DNA from 3 places in the Streptomyces sp. NPDC001513 genome. Region 2 is predicted to be linked to each of the others. Evidence: riboswitches for the same ligand, from Rfam matches in the RefSeq annotation. Region 2 holds a riboswitch; each other region holds the start of a gene.
The links. A riboswitch is a leader RNA that binds a small molecule or an ion and turns the genes downstream of it on or off. The one in region 2 is predicted to bind cobalamin.
Positions count from the first base shown of each region.

Region 1: it holds a riboswitch for cobalamin, as region 2 does, so the genes downstream of both, ACFYZ4_RS28480 (prenyltransferase/squalene oxidase repeat-containing protein) here and ACFYZ4_RS04685 (CoA-acylating methylmalonate-semialdehyde dehydrogenase) in region 2, are expected to answer to the same signal.
Region 3: it holds a riboswitch for cobalamin, as region 2 does, so the genes downstream of both, metE (5-methyltetrahydropteroyltriglutamate--homocysteine S-methyltransferase) here and ACFYZ4_RS04685 (CoA-acylating methylmalonate-semialdehyde dehydrogenase) in region 2, are expected to answer to the same signal.

Region 1 is NZ_JBIAVU010000013.1:269,498-274,292, forward strand. Features, by position in the region: gene ACFYZ4_RS28470 (energy-coupling factor transporter transmembrane component T) at 1-195, opposite strand, end outside; gene ACFYZ4_RS28475 (SCO2322 family protein) at 192-863, opposite strand; gene ACFYZ4_RS28480 (prenyltransferase/squalene oxidase repeat-containing protein) at 863-2,119, opposite strand; cobalamin riboswitch at 2,232-2,363, opposite strand; gene ACFYZ4_RS28485 (MBL fold metallo-hydrolase) at 2,430-3,479, opposite strand; gene ACFYZ4_RS28490 (aldehyde dehydrogenase) at 3,660-4,795, shown strand, end outside.
Region 2 is NZ_JBIAVU010000002.1:216,026-220,820, forward strand. Features, by position in the region: gene ACFYZ4_RS04675 (short-chain fatty acyl-CoA regulator family protein) at 1-934, shown strand, start outside; gene ACFYZ4_RS04680 (cobalamin-binding protein) at 953-1,867, opposite strand; cobalamin riboswitch at 1,932-2,110, shown strand; gene ACFYZ4_RS04685 (CoA-acylating methylmalonate-semialdehyde dehydrogenase) at 2,303-3,802, shown strand; gene ACFYZ4_RS04690 (acyl-CoA dehydrogenase family protein) at 3,799-4,795, shown strand, end outside.
Region 3 is NZ_JBIAVU010000016.1:113,002-117,796, forward strand. Features, by position in the region: gene ACFYZ4_RS31780 (MmgE/PrpD family protein) at 1-293, opposite strand, end outside; gene ACFYZ4_RS31785 (short-chain fatty acyl-CoA regulator family protein) at 509-1,939, shown strand; cobalamin riboswitch at 1,997-2,220, shown strand; gene metE (5-methyltetrahydropteroyltriglutamate--homocysteine S-methyltransferase) at 2,390-4,714, shown strand.

The sequences.
Region 1 (4,795 bases), on a different contig from region 2:
CCCGAGGGCCCAGAGCCACCAGGCCCCGGCGTGCAGGGCGGTGGCCCGGCCGGCGAGCGGGGCCTGCCATTTTCTCTTGTACGTCGACCAGCGCGGGGGATCCTGCGCCGCGGGCAGGCTCCGGCGGGCCGGGGTCACGTCGTCGCGTGCGGCGCCGCGCCTGTCTTTCAGCCCCTCCGCACGCTCGCCCGTCATCGGGTGCGGCGGCGGGATTGCCAGAGGGCGGCCGCGGCCAGGGCGGCCACGGCTGCGATGCCCGCCAGCAGGCCCGCCGACGGGCCGCCGTCGTCCGGGGCCGCGGCGGCGGGCGCCGCCGACGCGCTCGGCGCCGGGGCGTCCGCCATCGGTTCGCCGCAGCCCTGCCTCGGGTAGCCCGAGATCGCGCACAGCAGGGCCGCGCTGTTGTAGCGCAGCGGCTTCGCGACCGATGCCAGCGCCTCGGCCGCCGTGGCCTCCGCGGCCACCTGCGCGCACGCGGTGCGCGGGGCGTCCTGCGGCGGGGCCTCGCCCGCCGGGGCGTCCGCGGGCACGCCGAAGTCGACGACGAGCGCGACCCGCTTGCGGCCCTGCGCCGGAGGGGTGGAGCCGCAGACGGCCTCGAAGTCGGCCGCGGCGCGCGGCTGCGCCGCCTGGTCCGCCGCGTCCTTGCTCACCGAGAAGCGGAACCCCTGCACGGAGCCGTCCTTCGGGCGGGCCATCGAGGGGCCCTGCGTGGCGTACGACCAGCGGCCGCCGCCCGAGCCGTCCCAGAACGACCAGTAGCGGTAGCCGGCCGCCAGCGCCGGAGCGGCGGCCAGCACGGCCAGGACGCTCCCGAGGGCCAGCGCCAGAGCGAGGGCCACGGCGGGCCGGCGGCGGCGCATCAGAGCTGGTTCTTCTTCCGGCGGCCGCTCAGCAGGATGCCGATGCCCACGCCGGCCGCGCCGCCCGCGCCGATGATCCACCAGAGGTTCTGGTTGTCGGACGACTCCTCCTTCACGGGGGTGGCGTCCGTGTCCGCGCCCTGCGGGGCCGGGCCGGTCGCGTTCAGCGCCGCGACGAGGTCGGTGCCGCCGAAGGACTTCGGGTCGGTGCCCGTGGCGTGCGCGGCGAGGATCAGGGTGCCGAGGGCGGCCGGCTTGCCCGTGGACCACTCGGCGGAGTTGGCCTTCAGCCACTCCAGGGCGCCCGCCGCCGACTGCTTGTGCCCGGCCGCGGCCAGGGCGATCACCGCGTCGACGGTGTTGCCGGTGTCCGGGGTCGGCTGGTCGGCGCCCGGGGTCACGGCCGTCAGGTGGCCGTCCTTCTTCAGGGCCTCGGCGAGGTAGCCCGCCGCGCCCTGGGCCGCTGCCGCCGGGTCGACGGTGCCCGCCGCCGGGCAGGTCGGCGCGGCCGCGGGGGTGTCCGTACCGGAGGGGACAACGGCCGAGCCCGTGCCGAGGCCGGCCAGCACGGCCGCGGCGGAGGCGTCGCCGTTCGCGAGCAGCTTGCCGTCGACCGGCTGGAACGCGAACGCGCCCCGGTCGCCGGCCGGCTCGGCGGCGCAGCCCAGCTGGAAGGAGAGCAGCGCCTCGTAGGGGGTCTTGCCCGCCTTCGACTTGATCTCGGCCGGCTTCTCGCCGGCCGCGGTCAGGGCGCTGATCACGAGGGCGGTCGAGTTGGCGTCGGTGCCGCTGTCCATGGCGCCGCCCGGGTTGGAGCTCCAGCCGCCGTCCTCGTTCTGTACGGACTTCAGCCAGCCGACGGCCTTCTTGACGCTCTCACCGTGGCCGCCGAGCGCGGTCAGCGCCTGCACGGCGGCGGCCGTCGCGTTGGAGTCGATGTACGCGGTCGCGTCGCAGTCCTTGGCGGTGTCCGCGCGGAAGGCGGGGAAGGAGCCGTTCGCGCACTGCTGGCCGGCCAGCCAGTGCACGGCCTGCGCGGCGGGCTTGATGCCGACGGTGTCCTGGGCGAGCAGCGCGAAGGACTGCCGCCACACGCCGTCGTACATGGGGTCGTCCTTGCCGTACAGCCCGGAGGGGATGACCGGGGGTGCGGAGGGGGAGGCGGGCGGCGCGGTGTCGGCGAGGGCTGCGGGGGCGACACCCACGCAGAGCACGGCGGAGGCGGCGAGCGCGGCTGCGCTGCGGCGGACGTTCATGGGGGAGGGTGCCTCTCCTGCTGGGGAACCGGAGGCGGGCACGCACTGGCACCGGGCTCCGGCTCCGTTTACCTCGACGGTGCCGGCCGCCGGAGGATCCGGCGGCGCGAGCCGCGCACTTCCGGTACGGGGCATTCCGGCTCCCCGCCCGGGCGGTGCCGGGGTGGGTCACGGTTGCGGGTCAGCGCCGGATTCGCACCGGCTTCCCCCCCGTACAGAAGTGTGGACGACGGCTTCACTCTACCGGCCCGTAGCCTGCGGGCCCGGGGGCACTGGGGGCCCGGGCCCCTTACCGGCCGCGCCGCCGTCCCTACACGGCCCGGTACGTCACCGGGTCGGTGCCCGGGACGGCCTCCGCGCGGCCCTGCTTCACCAGCCGCCGCAGGTGGGCTTCCGCTTCCGAGACGGCGATGTTGCGGGAGCCGTACGGGATCTGCTCCCAGGGCCGGTTCCACTCCATGAGCTCCGCCAGCGCCCACGGGGTGAGCGGTTCGGCCAGCAGGGTCCACAGCCCGGACAGCCGCTCCTCGTGGTGGTCCAGCAGTTCCCGTACGCGGGCGGGTGCGTCGGTGAAGGCGTACTGGTGGGCCGGGAGCACCTCGGCGGGTGCCAGCCGGCCGATGCGTTCGAGGGAGTCGAGGTAGTCGCCGAGGGGGTCGGTGACGCGGGTGTCCTCGGGGGCCTCGTACAGGCCGATGTGCGGGGAGATCCCGGGCAGCAGGTGGTCGCCGGAAAAGAGGCGGCCGTTGCCGGGCAGGTTCGCCGGGTGGGCCTCCTCCAGGTGCAGGCAGACGTGGCCGGGGGTATGGCCGGGGGTCCAGATCGCGCGCAGCCGGCGTCCGGCGAGGGGGAGCAGTTCGGCGGGGACGATCTCCCGGTCGGGCACGGCGGCGCGCAGTCCGGGCAGGGTCCGCATGCGGCCGCTCGCGCGGGCGGCGCGCAGGGGCGCGATGTGCTCCTCGGGGGCTCCGGCGGCGGCGAGCTTGGCGCTCATGTAGTCGAACCAGACGCCGGGCTCGGAGGCGCGGGTGCGGACGACGACCTCGGTGTCGGCGGCGTGCATGGCGATCCAGGCGCCGGACGCCTCGCGGACCCGGCCGGAGAGGCCGTGGTGGTCGGGGTGGTGGTGGGTGATGACGACGCCGTGGACGTCGGCGACGGGGATGCCGAGCGCGGCGAGCCCGGCGACGAGGGTGTCCCAGGACTCGGGGTCGTCCCAGCCGGTGTCGACCAGGACCGGGCCGCGGTCGGTGTCGAGGACGTGGACGAGGGTGTGTCCCAGCGGGTTGTCGGGGATGGGCACCTTGATGCCCCACACGCCTCCGCCGTGATCGGTGACCTGTGACGTGTCCTCCGGCATGAGCCCTCCGCCCGTTGCCGCCCTCTGACGAGAACGTGTTTCAGTAGTAGCCCAAGTCGACCACTTCCACGCTCTTCTGACTAGTCGTTGGATCTTCTCCGCTGTTCCGTCCTGGCCGTGGACTCCTCGAACTAGAACTGGTATCAGTTCTGGAACGCCAAGCCGCAGGAGGCCTCAGCCATGACCGAGCTCGTGGAACACGGACAACTGTTCATCGGCGGGGAGTGGACGGATCCGCTGGGCACCGACACGATCCGGATCGTCTCCCCTCACACCGAGCAGGTCATCGGCTCCGTCCCGCACGCCTCGAAGGGGGACGTGGACCGTGCCGTCGCCGCCGCGCGCAAGGCGTTCGACGAAGGGCCCTGGCCGCGGATGACGCTGGACGAGCGGATCGCCGTCGTCACCCGGATCAAGGACGCCATCGCGGTGCGGCACGAGGAGATCGCCCGCTCGATCAGCTCCCAGAACGGGTCCCCGTACTCCTGGAGCATCCTCGCCCAGGCGCTCGGCCCGATGATGGTCTACGACGCCGCGATCACGGTCGCGCGCGCCTACCCGTACGAGGAGCACCGCCAGGGCGTCCTCGGCCCGATCCTGGTGCGCCGGGAGCCGGTGGGCGTGGTCGCCGCCGTCATCCCGTGGAACGTCCCGCAGTTCGTGGCGGCGGCCAAACTGGCGCCGGCGCTGCTGACGGGCTCCACGGTGATCCTCAAGCCGTCCCCCGAAGCGCCGCTGGACTCCTTCATCCTCGCCGACATCGCGCGGGAGGCCGGACTCCCCGAGGGCGTGCTGTCGATCCTGCCCGCCGACCGCGAGGTCAGCGAGTACCTGGTCGGCCACCCCGGCGTCGACAAGGTCGCCTTCACCGGCTCGGTCGCCGCGGGCAAGCGCGTCATGGAGGTCGCCGCCCGCAACCTGACGAGGGTCACGCTCGAACTCGGCGGCAAGTCCGCCGCGGTGATCCTGCCGGATGCCGACCTGGACTCCACCATCGCCGGGATCGTCCCGGCGGCCTGGATGAACAACGGGCAGGCCTGCGTGGCCCAGACCCGGATCCTCGCGCCGCGCAGCCGGTACGAGGAGGTGGCCGAGGCCCTCGCGGCGGCGGCCGGCGCGCTCGTCGTCGGCGACCCGCTCGACCCGGCGACGCAGCTCGGCCCGCTCGTGGCCCAGCGGCAGCAGCAGCGCTCGCTGGACTACATCCGGATCGGCCAGGAGGAGGGCGCGAAGGTCCTGTCGGGCGGCGGCCGCCCGGTGGGCCTGGACCGCGGCTGGTACGTGGAACCCACCCTCTTCGGGGACGTGGACAACTC
Region 2 (4,795 bases):
CGACCTCGCCGCCGAGGAGCTGGCCCGCGCGGTGGGCATCCGGCCGGGAGACGTCGTACGCGCCCTGTCGGCGCGGCTCACGGACCGGCACGGGGTGCGCCTCGCCACCGATTCGGACCGGCTGCACCACTACGACGAGCGCGCCCGCGTCCTGCACATCTCCAGCCGGCTCCGGCCGGGCCAGCAGGCCTTCCGGCTCGCCACCCAACTGGCCCTGCTGGAGTACGGGGAGGAGCTGGACCGGCTGGCCGCGGAGGACTTCCCGCCCGGTTCCGCGACCCACGGCCTGGCCCGGATCGGCATCGCCAACTACTTCGCCGCCGCGCTGATCCTCCCGTACGGCGCCTTCCACACGGCCGCGGAGGAGTTCCGCTACGACATCGAGCGGCTCACCGACCACTTCGGCCTCGGCTACGAGACGGTCTGCCACCGCCTCAGCACCCTGCAACGGCCCAGGCTGCGCGGGGTGCCCTTCTCCTTCGTGCGCGTCGACCGCGCCGGGAACATGTCCAAGCGGCAGTCCGCCACCGGCTTCCACTTCTCCCGCGCCGGCGGCACCTGCCCGCTCTGGAACGTCTACGAGGCCTTCGCCGCGCCCGGCCGCATCCACGTCCAGATCGCGGCCATGCCCGACGGCCAGCGCCACCTGTGGACCGCCCGCGCCGTCACCCGCCACCGCGGCGGCTGGGGCGAGCCCGGCAAGACCTTCGCCATCGGCCTCGGCTGCGAGATCCGGCACGCCTCCCGCCTCGTCTACTCCGACGGGCTCGACCTGGACAACACGGCGGCCGCCACCCCCATCGGCATGGGCTGCCGCCTCTGCGAACGCCTCGACTGCCCCCAGCGGGCGGTCCCGCCGCTCGGCCGCACCCTCGCCGTCGACGAGAACAGCAGCACCTTCGTCCCGTACCCGGTCCTCGCGGACCGCGGCTGAACGGCGGCGCGGGGCGGCTCAGTCCAGCCGCCGGGCCTCCGCCGCGGTCACGGGCTCACCCGCCCGTACGGAGTGCAGCACGTGGGCCAGTACCTCCGCGCCCCGCACCACCCGGGGCCCGGGCCGGTTGAAGTACGCCGGCCCGTCGAGGACCCAGACGGCGCCGGAGCGTACGGCGGGCAGCCCGGCCCAGCCGGGCAGGGAGGTGAGCAGGTCCCGCTCCCGCAGGGTGCGCTCGGGCGGGAAGCCGCAGGGCAGCACGAGCAGCACATCGGGGCGCGCGGCGACGACCTCGTCCCAGGTCATCGCCTTGGTGTGCTCCCCCGGCGCGGCGAGCAGCGGTTCGCCTCCGGCGCAGCCGATCTGTTCGGGGACCCAGTGCCCGGCCGGCCACAGCGGGTCGAGCCATTCGATGGCCACCACCCGGGGCCGGGCGCGTCCCGCCGTCAACCGGCGCACCCCGGCGAGCCGTGCGCGCAGCTCCTCGCGCCGCCGCTCGGCCCGTTCCCGTACGCCGAGCAACTCCCCCACGGTGACCAGGCAGTCCAGTACGTCGTCCAGGGTGCGGGGCTCCAGGCTGAGCACCCGCGGACCGGCGTCGAGCACCCGGACCGCCTGGGACACCCCCCGGTAGGAGACGGCGCAGACGTCGCAGAGGTCCTGGGTCAGGACCACGTCGGGGGCGAGGGCCGCCAGGGCCTCGGTGTCGAGCGTGTAGAGGGAGGATCCGGAGTGCGCGGCGCCGCCCACGGCGTCGGAGATCTCCCGGCTGCTGAGCGTCTCGGCGGAGAATTCGGCCGCGGTGACGACCGGGACGCCGGCGACCGCCGCCGGCGGCCAGTCGCATTCGTGGGTGCGTCCCACCAGGTCACCGGCCAGACCGAGCTCGGCGACGATGTCGGTGGCGGCCGGCAGCAGGGAGACGATGCGCATGCCCCGACTGTAGGCCGCAGCGCCGTGCACGGGGTGGTGGGGTGGACTTACTAGGACGTCCAACTATATGTTCCTGGCACAAGGTCCGCGGTGCAGGGAAGCCGGTGAGAAACCGGCACGGTCCCGCCACTGTGACCGGGGAGTGTGCTGCCATCCACACGCCACTGACGAGGTCTGTCGGGAAGGCGGGCGGCACGCGGGGATCCGGGAGTCAGGATACCGGCCGCGGAGCGTTCCGTGTTGTCCACGAGGATGGAGCAGACACGCATGGCACCGGTCCGTACCCACGACCCTGGTGATCCGGCGAAGCGAGCGGCGACCCCCGCGTTCACTTAGACCCTGTCCCACGGCTTTCCATGCGGCGCACCCGACCCGGGTGCCGCCGCCGGTCTGCCGTGCCGTCCTCGGATCCGCACCTGACGAGAGCAGGCAACCATGGTCCGTGAACTCACCCATTTCATCGGCGGCAAGCACGTCACCGGGACATCCGGCCTCTTCACCGATGTGTACGACCCCAACACCGGCGCCGTACAGGCCCGGGTCCCGCTCGCCGGGCGCGCCGACACCGAGGCCGCCATCGCCGACGCCGAGACCGCTCAGCGCGAGTGGGGCGAGTGGAACCCGCAGCGCCGGGCCCGCGTCCTGCTCCGGTTCCTCCAGCTGGTGGAGGGCGAACGCGAGTCGCTGGCACGGCTGTTGTCGGCCGAGCACGGCAAGACCATTGCCGACGCCCACGGCGACCTCCAACGTGGCCTGGAGGTCGTGGAGTTCGCCGCCGGCATCCCTCATCTGCTGAAGGGGGAGTTCACCGACAACGCCGGCGGCGGGATCGACGTGCACTCGCTGCGCAGCCCGCTCGGCGTCGTCGCGGGCATCACGCCCTTCAACTTCCCCGCCATGATCCCGCTGTGGAAGGCGGCGCCCGCCCTGGCGTGCGGAAACGCCTTCATCCTCAAGCCCTCCGAGCGCGACCCCTCGGTGCCGCTGCGACTGGCCGAGCTCTTCCTGGAGGCCGGTCTGCCGCCGGGCGTCCTCAATGTCGTCAACGGCGGCAAGGAGGCGGTCGACACCCTGCTGGAGGACCCGCGCGTCCAGGCCCTCGGCTTCGTCGGCTCCACCCCGATCGCCGCGCACATCTACGCCACGGCCGCCGCCCACGGCAAGCGCGCCCAGTGCTTCGGCGGGGCCAAGAACCACATGATCGTGATGCCGGACGCCGACCTCGACCAGGCCGTCGACGCCCTGATCGGCGCCGGCTACGGGTCCGCCGGCGAGCGGTGCATGGCCATCGCCGTGGCCGTGCCCGTCGGCGAGGAGACCGCCGACGCGCTGGTCGCCCGGCTGACGGAGCGCATCGCCACTCTGCGCATCGGCCGGTCCGACGACCCGGACGCGGACTTCGGCCCGCTCGTGAGCCGGGACGCGCAGGACCGGGTCCGCCGCTACGTGGACATCGGGGTCAACGAGGGCGCCGAACTCGTCGTCGACGGACGGGGGTTCACCCTGCCCGGGCACGAGAACGGCTTCTTCGCCGGTGCCTCGCTCTTCGACCGGGTCACCCCGCAGATGCGGATCTACCGCGAGGAGATCTTCGGCCCGGTGCTGTGCGTCGCCCGCGCCGCCGACTACGAGGAGGCCCTGCGGCTGCCCACCGAGCACCCGTACGGGAACGGCGTGGCCATCTTCACCCGGGACGGGGACACCGCCCGGGACTTCACCCGCAGGGTCGGCGCCGGCATGGTCGGGGTCAACGTCCCCATCCCGGTCCCGGTCGCGTACCACACCTTCGGCGGCTGGAAGCGGTCCGGCTTCGGCGACCTGAACCAGCACGGCCCCGACGCGATCCGCTTCTACACCCGCACCAAGACCGTCACCTCGCGCTGGCCCTCCGGGGCGAAGGAGGGCGCGAGCTTCACCATCCCGACGATGGGATGAGCCCGGTGACCATCACCCTCACCCCCGACCAGCTCGCCCTGGCCGAGGTCACCCTGGACTTCGCGCAGGAGCAGCTCTCCCCGTACGCCGTCGCCTGGGACCAGGACAAGCACTTCCCGCTGGACGTGATCCGCAAGGCGGCGGACCTCGGCCTCGGCGGTGTCTACGTCCGCGAGGAGCACGGCGGTTCGGGTCTCTCCCGCAGCGACGGGGTCCTCGTCTTCGAGACCCTCGCCACCGGGTGCCCCTCCATCGCCGGGTACCTGTCCATCCACAACATGGTCGCCTGGATGATCGACCGCTACGGCGACGACGGCCAACGGGCACGCTGGCTGCCGGACCTGTGCGCCGCCAGGTCCCTCGGCAGCTACTGCCTGACCGAACCCGGCGCCGGATCCGACGCCGCCGCCCTGCGCACCCGGGCCGAACGGGTGGGCGAGGACTACGTCCTGAACGGGGTCAAGCAGTTCATCTCCGGCGCCGGCGCCTCCGAGGTCTACGTCGTCATGGCCCGCACCGGCGGCGCGGGCGCCGGCGGGATCTCCGCCTTCGTCGTCGAACGCGGCGATCCCGGGGTCTCCTTCGGACCCGACGAGCGCAAGATGGGCTGGAACGCGCAGCCCACCCGGCAGGTGGTCCTCGACGGGGTCCGCATCCCCGCCGACCGGCGGCTCGGCGCGGAGGGCGACGGCTTCCGCATCGCCATGAACGGCCTCAACGGCGGCCGCCTCGGCATCGCCGCCTGCTCGCTGGGCGGCGCGCAGAGCGCGCTCGACCGCAGCCTGGTCCACCTGGCCGACCGCGAGGCCTTCGGGGCGCGGCTGCTGGACGCGCAGGGCCTGCAGTTCCGGCTCGCGGACATGGCCACCGAGCTGGCCGCGGCCCGCGCGCTGGTCCGGCAGGCCGCCGACGCGCTGGACCGGGGGGACCCGCTGGCCCCGCAACTGTGCGCGATGGCCAAACGGTTCGCCACCGACACCGGCTACACGGTGG
Region 3 (4,795 bases), on a different contig from region 2:
GCCCACTCGGGGGAGACCCGCACTTCCGGCGGCAGGCCGAACACGGAGCCTCCGGGCGTCGCCCGGTGGGGTGCGGCCTGGGCCCGGGCCACCGCGACGGGGCGGCGCAGCAGGGAGGCCACGGCCACGGAGGCGTTGTCCACGATCCGGTTCACCGCCATGTCGGCGGCCCGGCGGTCGAGGGCGGGGGGCCGCTCGGTGCCGGTGGCCGTCTCGGCCAGCTTCCAGGCGAGCTGTTCCTCGCGCGGGAGACGGTCGGCGCTGGGATGGACGCGTACCTCGTGCTCGATCACGGAACTCCTCGGGTGCGGAAATCGTCGGGTGCGGAAATCGTCGGGTGCGGAAATCGGGCGCTTCGATGTCTCACCCTTTCCCGCTTTCGGAGCCGGGTCGACCGCTCCAACCTGCGGAATCACTCCCGGGGAATCCTGCGAATCTGCGAATCTTGCGAAAGAGGCGAGTGCTACCTTCGCAAGAGAGGACCAGGTGGAAAGGGACGCTGTCGCCCATGGGACGTACGGTCGGACGCAAGATCTACGCCCACGCGAAACTGCGCAGACTGCGGCGCGAGCGGGGCATGAACCAGGTGGAGCTGGCCCGCGCGCTCGACCTGTCCACCAGCTACCTCAACCAGATCGAGCACAGTCAGCGGCCGCTCACCGCACCCGTCCTGCTGAAGATCGCGGAGGTGTTCGGGGTCGACCCCGAGTTCTTCTCCGAAGCCCATGAGGAACGCCTCACCACCGATCTGCGGGCCGCCCTCGCGGACGAGGCCGGCGGGGTCTCGGTGGCCTCCCAGGAGATCGCGGACATGGCCCGGGACCACCCGGACATCGCGAAGGCGCTCGTGGCGCTCCACCACCGCTACCGCGACGCGGCCGAGCAGGCGGCCGCCCTGGCTCCGCCGGGAGACTCGACCGCCGCGGTGCGCGCCGAACCGCACGACGAGGTAAGGGACTTCTTCTACGCCCACCACAACCACTTCGACGAGCTCGACACCGAGGCGGAAGCCGTCGCGGCGAACCTGCGCGGCGGCTCCGTGTCCCGTACCGCGGACCGTCTCGCGGAAGTCCTCGCCACCCGGCACGGAGTGACCCTCCTCGACGGCGCCCCCGACCGCTCCTCGGACGCCCGCCGGTTCGACCGCGACCGGGGCCTCCTGTTCCTGTCGCCCTGGCTGACCGACGCGCAGCGGGCCTTCCAACTCGCCACCCAGCTGGCGCTGCTGGCCCACGGCCCGCTGCTCGACTCCCTGGTGGACGACACCGACTTCGACTCCGAGGCATCCTCGGGGCTGGCCAGGGTCGGGCTGGCGAACTACTTCGCGGGCGCCCTCCTGATGCCCTACGGGCCCTTCCGGGCGGCGGCCGAGGAACTGCGCTACGACATCGAGCTGCTCCAGGCCCGCTTCGGGGTCGGTTTCGAGACGGTCTGCCACCGGCTGAGCACCCTCCAGCGCACCGGGCAGCGCGGGGTGCCGTTCTCGTTCCTGCGGGCCGACCGGGCCGGGAACATCTCCAAGCGGCAGTCCGCGACCGACTTCCACTTCTCCCGGCTCGGCGGCACCTGCCCGCTGTGGACCGTCTACGAGGCGTTCTCCGCCCCCGGCCGGATCCTCACCCAGGTGGCCGAAATGCCCGACGGAAAGAGGTACTTCTGGATCGCGCGGACCGTGACCCGCGGCGCCCACGGCCATCGCGCACGACGGGCCGAGTTCGCCGTCGCGCTGGGCTGCGAGCTCCGCCACGCGTCCCGGCTCGTCTACGCCGAGGGCCTCGCGGTGGCGGATCCGTCGGCCGCGACCCCGATCGGCCTCGGCTGCCGGATCTGCGAACGCCGCGACTGCGCCCAGCGGGCCAGGCCGCCGGCCGGCGGCCGGCTCGCGGTGGACCCCGACCGTCAGACGTACGTCCCCTATCCGGTGTTCACGGGCGGATGATCTCGAATCGCCGTCCGATATCTGGAACGCTCTGCCCATTCTTTAGTCCGGCCGCCTAGTGTGGACCTCGCAGCTGGTTCGCCCCCGTCCGCCAGGCGGGAGGCGTCGTAAGAGGGAACCCGGTGGGAATCCGGGACTGCCCCGCAGCGGTAAGTGGGAACGACCGCCGTCATAAGCACTGGGACCGGAACCGGTCCTGGGAAGCGACGGCCAGTAGGTGTCTGCCCGAGTGGCCGGCGTGCCCATGAGTCCGAAGACCTGCCCGTTGCCCGAGCGCGAACGATCGCGCCCGGTTTCCCGGTGACCTCGTGGGCGGGTCGGCGTGCTTTCAGGCGGATCCTCCCCGTCGCGTACCCGTACGTACGTGACCGGCGGTCCGCCCGTTCCGGCACCCTTCGCGCCTTCGGCCCCCACCGGGTCCATGGAGACACGCTCGCGAAGGAGAGTTCCGTGACCACCGAGTCCGCAGCCGCGGCAGTACAGGCCACCGTCCACGGCTACCCCCGCCAGGGTCAGAACCGCGAACTGAAGAAGGCGATCGAGGGCTACTGGAAGGGCCGCGTCACCGCGGACACCCTCCGGGAGACCGCCCACGAGCTGCGCCGGGCCAACCGGGCCCAGCTGGCCGAAGCCGGCATCACCGAGGTTCCGACCGGGGACTTCTCGTACTACGACCACGTCCTGGACACCACGGTCATGGTCGGCGCGATCCCCACCCGACACCGGGCCGCCGTCGAAGCCGACGCCCTGGACGGCTACTTCGCGATGGCGCGCGGCACCCAGGACGTGGCCCCGCTGGAGATGACCAAGTGGTTCGACACGAACTACCACTACCTGGTCCCCGAGCTCGGCCCCGACACCGTCTTCACCGCCGACTCCACCAAGCAGGTCGCCGAACTCACCGAGGCCCTCTCCGCGGGGCACGCAGCCCGGCCCGTGCTGGTCGGCCCGGTCACCTACCTGCTCCTGGCCAAGCCCGCCCCGGGCGTGGCTGCCGACTTCGAGCCGATCACCCTGCTGGACCGGCTGCTGCCCGTCTACGCCCAGGTGCTGGCCGAGCTCCGCGCGGCCGGTGCCGAGTGGGTCCAGCTGGACGAGCCCGCCCTGGTGCAGGACCGCACTCCGGCCGAGCTGAACGCCGCGGCCCGCACCTACCGGGAACTCGGCGCCCTCACGGAACGCCCGAAGCTGCTCGTCGCCTCGTACTTCGACCGGCTGGGTGAAGCGCTCCCGGTGCTGGCGAAGGCCCCGGTGGAGGGCCTCGCCCTCGACTTCACCGATGCCGCGGCCGCCAACCTCGCCGACCTCGCGGCGGTCGGCGGGCTCCCGGGCAAGCGCCTCGTCGCGGGCGTGGTCAACGGCCGCAACATCTGGATCAACGACTACCAGAAGTCGCTGACCACGCTCGGGACCCTCCTCGGGCTCGCCGACCGGGTCGACGTCTCCGCCTCCTGCTCCCTCCTGCACGTGCCGCTGGACGCCGGCGCCGAGCGCGACATCGACCCGCAGGTGCGGCGCTGGCTCGCCTTCGCCCGCCAGAAGACGACCGAGATCACCACGCTCGCCCGCGGCCTCGCCCAGGGCACCGACGCGATCACCGCGGAACTCGCCGCGAACCGCGCCGACCTGGCCTCCCGCGCCACCTCTCCGATCACCCACGACCCCGCGGTACGGGCCCGCACCGCGGCGATCACCGACGCGGACGGGCGGCGCCCCCAGCCGTACGCCGACCGCGCGGTCGCCCAGCGCGCCCACCTGGGGCTGCCGCTGCTGCCCACCACCACGATCGGCTCGTTCCCGCAGACCGACGAGCTGCGCGTAGCCCGCGCCGACCTGCGGGCCGGGCGCATCGACACCGCCGGCTACGAGGAGCGGATCAAGGACGAGATCCGGGAGGTGCTCGCGTTCCAGGAGAAGACGGGCATCGACGTGCTCGTGCACGGTGAGCCCGAGCGCAACGACATGGTCCAGTACTTCGCCGAGCAGCTGACGGGATACCTGGCGACCCAGCACGGCTGGGTCCAGTCCTACGGCACCCGGTACGTGCGCCCGCCGGTCCTCGCCGGGGACATCTCCCGTCCGGAGCCGATGACCGTGCGCTGGACGACGTACGCCCAGTCGCAGACGGGCAAGCCGGTCAAGGGCATGCTGACCGGCCCGGTCACCATGCTCGCCTGGTCCTTCGTACGCGACGACCAGCCGCTCGGCGAGACCGCCCGCCAGGTCGGACTGGCCCTGCGCGACGAGGTGAACGACCTCGAAGCGGCCGGAACCTCGGTGATCCAGGTCGACGAGCCCGCCCTGCGCGAGACGCTTCCGCTGCGCGCCGACGGCCACGCCGACTACCTGGCGTGGGCCACGGAGTCCTTCCGGCTGACGACCTCGGGCGTGCGGCCGGAGACCCAGATCCACACCCACATGTGCTACGCGGAGTTCGGCGACATCGTCCAGGCCATCGACGACCTCGACGCCGACGTCATCAGTCTGGAGGCCGCCCGCTCCCACATGCAGGTCGCGACCGAGCTCGCCGAGCACGGCTACCCCCGCGAGGCCGGCCCCGGCGTCTGGGACATCCACTCCCCGCGCATCCCCTCGGCCGCCGAGGCGGCGGCCCTCCTGCGCAAGGGGCTGGAGGCCATCCCGGCGGAGCGGCTCTGGGTCAACCCCGACTGCGGTCTGAAGACCCGCGGTTGGACCGAGACCCGCGCCTCTCTGGAGAACCTCGTCGCAGCGGCTCGCGAGGTCCGCGCGGAGACCGGCACCACGACCGTCTGATCCGCGTTCGGGTCGGAACATCCCCGACCGATGTTCCGACCCGAACGCGGGGACGTTCCCCCACACATGTCACAAAGGAGA